DNA from 3 places in the Massilia sp. TSP1-1-2 genome. Region 3 is predicted to be linked to each of the others. Evidence: predicted binding sites of a transcription regulator. Region 3 holds the regulator's gene; each other region holds the start of a gene.
The links. The regulator sigma-54, encoded in region 3, starts transcription at its own class of promoters, with help from an activator protein. The targets are predictions, from matches to a motif close to TGGCANGNAANCTGCTTT.
Positions count from the first base shown of each region.

Region 1 (2,242 bases), on a different contig from region 3:
CGCAAGCTGGGCTTCGTGTAAAGTATTCTTCCTCATAGAAACCCCACACCCGGGGTCAGTTCCCCCATTGCGACACGAGCTCAGCCAATAGCGGTCGAGCTCGTGTCGCAATGGGGGAACTGACCCCGTTTGATTTGACAACGCAAAAAGGTATACATCATGGTAGTTGGCAAGAAACCCGATGCGGCGCGGCTGGACAAGATCGTCGCCGACGCCCGCCGCGCCGCCGATACGCGCGAGCTGGGCTACCGCGAACGCTCGCTCAAGATGTATCCGTGGATCTGCGGGCGCTGCATGCGCGAATTTACCCACACTAACGTGTCGCAGCTGACGGTCCACCACCGCGACCATAACCATAACAATAATCCGCCCGACGGCAGCAATTGGGAACTATTGTGCCTGTACTGCCACGATAACGAACACTCGCGCTACCTCGAAGCCGACCGTGGCGCCGGCTTGCTGTCTGACACTGTGCAGCCGGCAACGCACAATCCCTTTGCCGCGCTGGCCGGCCTGATTAAAAAGAAAGATGGGGCTTGAGGCGCCATCGCCAGAATATTCTTCTGCTGTTCTCGTCCGCATCAATCCGGGTTCTTGCGATGATCCCGGCAGCGCTCGCACGGATAAAAGCTGATTGTAAGAAACTATAGTTGTCGAGAAAATTTACAGTCGCGGCAAGCATGAACCAGGGATTTCCGCTAAATCCTTGATAATTATCAATATTAATTTCCTGGCACAAGTATTGCTATTAGTGCCAGGTCAATTAATTATTAGAAATGTTCATGATGAAATTTGCAATTCCCCTCGCTTTCGCCGCCCTCTTCGCCACTACCGCTTCGGCCCACGCCGGCGTCATCTCCGATCTGGGCAACACCGGCTACTGGGGCGGCAACGACCACCATTACGGCGACGTGATCGGTGGCGCGATGTACGACGTCAAGGGCGCTACCGTCACCCGCGCGGGCAGCAAGCTGACCGTGTCGATCGACACCAGTTTCGCCGGCCACGCGGGCAGCGACACCTGGGCCGCAGCCAAGGGCATCGGCTACGGCGACGTGTTCCTCGCCGCCAACTGGAACCCGTTCGGCACCGATGCGCATCACGTCAACGACAACGCGGCCACCGGCACCAAATGGACGTACGGCCTGAACCTGGACAATCGCTGGAGCAACACCGGCGGCACCTTCACGCTCTACGAACTGAACGGCGCCACGAATGCCGCCAACGTATTAATGTCGCAAAACTTCCTCACGTGCGCCCTGGGCACCCAGTGCTACTACCGCGACGGCCAGGCGACCGCCGTCAACACCGCCTCCAAAACGGTGCGCAATACCGGCATGACGGGCACCTGGACCGTGTCCGCCGACAAGGCTCTGCTGTTTAACATCAACATCGGCGGCAGCGCGCTGGCCGGCTTTGGCGACATCGCCCTGCATTGGGGCGAGACGTGCCAGAACGATGTCCTCGAAGGCTACACCGATGTTCCCGAACCGGCGACGCCGGCGCTGATCGGCCTGGCACTGGCCGGCCTGGCGCTGCGCCGCAAAGCGCGCACCAGCGCCAAGGCGTGAGCAATCCCGGCGGCGCGGTAGCGGAAAGCGGGGGCTTTTCCGCTACGCGCCGCCGGCGACTGCCGGCCGGCGCGCGCCTGCGCAGGTATGCTATAACGCCGGTATGCGCAAAAATATTCTCGTCCTGTACGCCCATCCCAGCGCCCACCTGTCGCGCGTAAACGCGCGCCTGGCCGAGGCGGCGCGCGCCGTCGAAGGCGTGCAGGTGCACGCACTGTACGACACCTATCCCGACTTTTATATTGACGTGGCGCGCGAGCAGACACTCGTGGCCGCCGCCGATATCGTCGTCTTCCTGCATCCCATCCAGTGGTACAGCATGCCGTCGCTGCTCAAGGAGTGGGTCGACGCCGTGCTGCTGCCCGGCTGGGCCTACGGCGCCGGCGGCCATGCACTCGACGGCAAGCTGTACTGGCTGGTGGCCACCACCGGCAGCGCAGCCGATGCCTACAGCGCAGCCGGCCCTCATGGACGCTCGTTCGATGCCTATCTGGCGCCGTTCGCGCAAACCGCCGCCGTGTGCGGCATGCGCTGGGAACTGCCGCACATCCTGCATGGCGCGCATCACGCGAGCGAGGCGCAAGTGCAGGCGCACGTGGACGCGTTCACGGCGCGCCTGGCCGCGTTTTCCGCCCTTCCCGCACATAATTAAACACAAGCTGAGCTGACAT
Region 1 is NZ_JAFCTU010000021.1:51,595-53,836, reverse strand. Features, by position in the region: gene ACP7BV_RS17815 (DUF1501 domain-containing protein) at 1-21, shown strand, start outside; gene ACP7BV_RS17810 (YajD family HNH nuclease) at 160-540, shown strand; gene ACP7BV_RS17805 (PEP-CTERM sorting domain-containing protein) at 783-1,571, shown strand; gene ACP7BV_RS17800 (NAD(P)H-dependent oxidoreductase) at 1,675-2,223, shown strand; gene kefC (glutathione-regulated potassium-efflux system protein KefC) at 2,241-2,242, shown strand, end outside.
Region 1: ACP7BV_RS17805 (PEP-CTERM sorting domain-containing protein) is a predicted target of sigma-54. The motif match lies at 732-749, and genes of this name have one in related genera.

Region 2 (2,242 bases), on a different contig from region 3:
TACCGTCAAAAGGCTTTTTCCTCGACCACGGCGCAGCGTTCGCCAAGAAAAAAATCCCGGACAGTGCGCGCCCTGGCCGGGTGAAAATGCCTACTGGCTGGCAGTGGCATCAGGGCTTCCAGCGGCAATCTGGCGCTCGCATCCCCAGCAGGCCCAAACCGCAACACGGAATCGAACGCCCTGGCGTGGCCACGTCCGCTTGGGCCACGATGTCGTCAGATACCCCGTCCACGCACAGCGCGGACGGGTACTGCTCACTGCGCGCTTAGGCGCTGCGGCGGCGCTTGAAGGCCGTCATGCCCAGCAAGCCTAGGCCGAAGATGGCCAAGGTGCCAGGTTCAGGCACGCTTGCGCCCTGCAGCGCATTGGCCAGCGTGTTGTGCTGCACCGTCAGCTGATAGGTGTCCTCGCCGTTGAGCAGCGGGGTGGTGGTGGTGAAAAAGCCGCTGCCGGGGTTGTAGGTGGACAGGCCGGCAAAGGTGCCGGTGCGGCTGACGTTGGCGTCGCCATTGAGCGCGCCCGGCTGGTAGGACAGTACCAGCGCGCCTGTGGTCAGATTGACAATATTCAAGCTCCACGACAAACGTGCGATGGCGTTGGTGACGGGGCCGGCGGTGGTGTAGGCCTGGGTGAACGGGGTGGCGTCAAAGGCGAACGTCATGGTGTCGGCGTCGCCCATGGTGAAACTGAACGTGGTCGAGGTGCCAACGTCGGAGTCGCCCGAAGCGGAGCCTGCCGATTGCAGCGAAGCGTCGGCGCGCGTTTGCGCGGTAGCGCCGGCAGGCCGACCGCCAACGGCGATGGCGCTGCCGGTCAGGAACTGGTCGGCGTAGCCGAAAGTGCCCGGCACCGGTGGCGGCGAGGGAAACGGGGTGTAGTCGTTTTCGCCGCGCGGTGGATTGGGCAAGCCGACGAACTGGTGGGCGACGTCGGGATTGAGGCCCGACAGGATGGAAAAATCCTGCGGCGTAGCGACCGAGGTGACGCCGTTCAGGCTGGCGCGCGCATGGGCTGAATTGACGCCGTCGAGCACGTCGAAGTCAGCCGGCACATAAGCGGAGCCGTCGGCGTGCAGCAGGCGGAAGTTGTTGATGGTAAGGATGGACTGGGCGAAGGCATCGGCGCGGGCGTTGCCCATCAGGCCGACGGACAAGGTGGCCAGCGCAGCCGACATGACCAAGGTTTTGCGTGAAAGTTTCATGGATCGATCTCCGGTGGGGATAAATAACGAGAAAGCTTGGGGCGCACATCAGGCCGCCGCGACTGTCTCTATGCAGCATCCATGCCAGTCCATTTTTTCCTTAAAAATCATAACCTTACAAAGAATTCCAGACGCCAACGCCGCCCCGGCGGGGCCGCTGCCAATTTTTTCGACGCTGCCAATTTGTTCACGCGCAATAGTAGAAGCTCGCCACAGGGGAACTTCCGTACGGATGGGCCGGTCTGACCTTGACAACATATCGTTCGCGCCGGCAAGCGGTGCTAAAACGCTCACCTGGAAGGAAGACAACATGATCAAAGAGGATCTCGCCATCGCCACGTTCGCATCGCCCACCGGAATGCGCGATTTGTGCATCGGCGAAAGCGGTACGCCGCCAGACCTGGACCATCCATTGGACCTCCAGGTGTTTCATATCAGGATGGCAAACTCGGCCGGTCGCCGGGAAGCGGCCAGTCTCTTGATTCGCAAGATGTACGGCTGGCGCGGCTATTCGGTCGACGCCAATGAGCCGCACGAAGCGAACAAGATCACCCTGTATGCAGAAACGGGCGGCGTGGTGGTGGGGACGATGAGCCTGTGCCTGGACAGCGAAACAACGCTGCCGGCCGACGAAAACTTTGGCGACAAGCTCGAAGGCTTGCGCCTGCAGGGGCGGCGCCTGTGCGAGCCGTCGCGCCTGGCCATCGACAAGGGCGTCACCAAGCGCGTGTTCGCCTCGCTGATCCATATTTCATATATTTACGCGCACAACATCCATGGCTACACCGACTATGTGATCGAGGTCAACCCGCGCCACGTGATGTTCTACAAACGGATGCTGGGCTTTTCCGATTTCGGCGAGGAGCGCCAGTGCACGCGCGTGGGCGCGCCGGCCGTGCTGCTGCGCCTGCCGCTGTCGGAGATGGGCGCCATGATCCGCAAGTGGGGCGGCCTGATGGAGCAGCACGGCGAAGAGCGCTCGTTCTATCCGTATTTTTTCCCCATCTGGGATGAACCGGGCATCACCTCGCGCCTCATGAC
Region 2 is NZ_JAFCTU010000025.1:24,198-26,439, reverse strand. Features, by position in the region: gene ACP7BV_RS19435 (EDSAP-1 family PEP-CTERM protein) at 266-1,201, opposite strand; gene ACP7BV_RS19430 (N-acyl amino acid synthase FeeM domain-containing protein) at 1,512-2,242, shown strand, end outside.
Region 2: ACP7BV_RS19435 (EDSAP-1 family PEP-CTERM protein) is a predicted target of sigma-54. The motif match lies at 1,271-1,288, and genes of this name have one in related genera.

Region 3 (2,242 bases):
CAGGCTTTCTACATACACGGTCTTGCCCGACAGGCGAAGGTTGATTTCAGCCTTTTGTCGTTTTTCTTTTTCAGTCAGGTTATCCACGGTGAGGATCACGGCAATATCAATCACGTGATCGAAATGGCGCTTGACGCGCTCGAGCTTGGTTTGTACGTATTCACGGATGGCTGGGGTCACTTCGAGATGATGTCCGCTAATTGTGAGATTCATACACACTCCTAATAATGGTGTCACTTTCCGTTCGTGCGCGGCGCGCAGAGGAACGGCATAAAAATGCCGATTACAGACACTTCCTGAGGCTGACGGGCGGGATTTTGAGCGCTTCGCGGTACTTGGCAACGGTGCGGCGAGCGATGACCATACCCTGTTCCCCCAGCATGTCCGCAATCTTACTATCGGATAATGGATTTTTAGGGTCTTCTGCTCCTGTCAATTGCACGATGAGTGCACGAATCGCCGTGGAAGATGCTTCTCCCCCCGCTTCGGTGGCGACATGGCTACCGAAAAAGTATTTCAACTCAAACATGCCATGCGGGGTCAGCATGAATTTCTGAGTTGTTACACGAGAAATAGTACTCTCGTGTAGACCAAGTGTATCAGCTATTTCGCGCAGCACAAGGGGACGCATGGCTACCGCGCCATGGCTGAAGAAATTGCGCTGGCGCTCAACAATAGCCTCGGAGACACGCAAGATGGTGTCGAAGCGCTGGCGCATGTTTTTGATCAGCCACTTCGCTTCCTGCAACTGGGCGCCCATCTGGCCTTCGCCCTTGCCCTGCTTGAGCAGGCTCGCGTACATATTGTTCACGCGCAGGCGCGGCATCACGTCGTTGTTGAGCGAGACCGACCAGCCGCCCTTGGCCTTGCGCACAATCACGTCCGGGACCACGAAGTCCGACACATCGGAGGCGAACACGGCGCCCGGGTGCGGATTGCAGCGGCGGATGATGGTCTGCGCCTCGCGCAAGTCTTCGTCGTCGCAGTCGAGCGCTTTTTTCAGCTTGTTGAATTCACGCTGGGCGAACCAGGTCAGGTGCTTTTCGACGATGGCCAGCGCCATGCGGCGCGTCACCAGCGGCACGCCGCGCATGGCGCGAATCTGCAGCGCCAGGCACTCGGACGCATTGCGCGCGCCCACGCCGACCGGATCAAAACTTTGCAGCAGCGACAGCGCGGTCTTGAATTCATCGAAATCGATCTCGAGTTCTTCGGGCATGCGCGCATGGATTTCTTCCAGCGTCTCGGTCAGGTAGCCGTTGTCGTCGAGCGCGTCGACGATCAGTTCGACCAGCGCGCGGTCGCGCACTTCGAGCACCAGCACGCGCATCTGTTCCATCAGATGCTCGCGCAGGGTGGTCGCGCTGCCCTCGAGCTGCGGGCGCGAATCTTCGTCGTCGCTGCTCTTGGCGCGGCCCAGGTCACCCCACTCGCCGTCGTTGTCGTTGTTGTTGTCGTTGTTGCTGGCAGCTTCCCCCTCGGGTGCATCGGCGCTTTGGCCTTCGGCCGGCGCCGGTGCATCCTGCGCGCCCGGTTCGGGCGGCGCCTCGGCCGGCGTGGCGCTGCTGCCGATGGCGCCGTCGGCCAGCAGGCGCACCGAATGGTCGAGCGGATCGTCAAGCCGTTCGAGCAGCGGATTGTCGGTCAGGAGCTGTTCGAGTTCCTGGTGCAGTTCGAGCGTGGACAACTGCAGCAGGCGGATCGACTGCTGCAGCTGCGGCGTGAGCGCAAGGTGCTGCGAGGTGCGTAGTTGCAGGGATTGTTTCATCGGTTTGACCTGCTTACATCCGGAAGTGCTCACCCAGATAAACGCGGCGTACCGATTCGTCTGCGATGATGTCGTCCGGACGGCCAGAGGCCAGCACCGCACCCTGGTTGATGATGTAGGCACGGTCGCAAATGCCGAGCGTTTCGCGCACATTGTGGTCGGTGATCAAAACGCCGATGTCGCGCTCCTTCAGGAACCGCACGATGCGCTGGATCTCGATCACGGCGATCGGATCGACCCCGGCGAACGGTTCGTCGAGCAGCACAAAGCGCGGATTGGTGGCCAGCGCACGCGCGATTTCCACGCGCCGCCGCTCGCCGCCCGACAGCGACATGGCCGGGTTCTCGCGCAGCTTTTCGATCTGCAGGTCATGCAGCAGCGTGTCGAGCCGCTCCTTGAGTTCTGGTTTGCTCAGGCGCTTGCCGTTGACCTTTTGCAGTTCCAGCACGGCGAGGATGTTTTCTTCGACCGTCA
Region 3 is NZ_JAFCTU010000008.1:11,356-13,597, reverse strand. Features, by position in the region: gene hpf (ribosome hibernation-promoting factor, HPF/YfiA family) at 1-213, opposite strand, end outside; gene ACP7BV_RS08770 (RNA polymerase factor sigma-54) at 284-1,768, opposite strand; gene lptB (LPS export ABC transporter ATP-binding protein) at 1,782-2,242, opposite strand, start outside.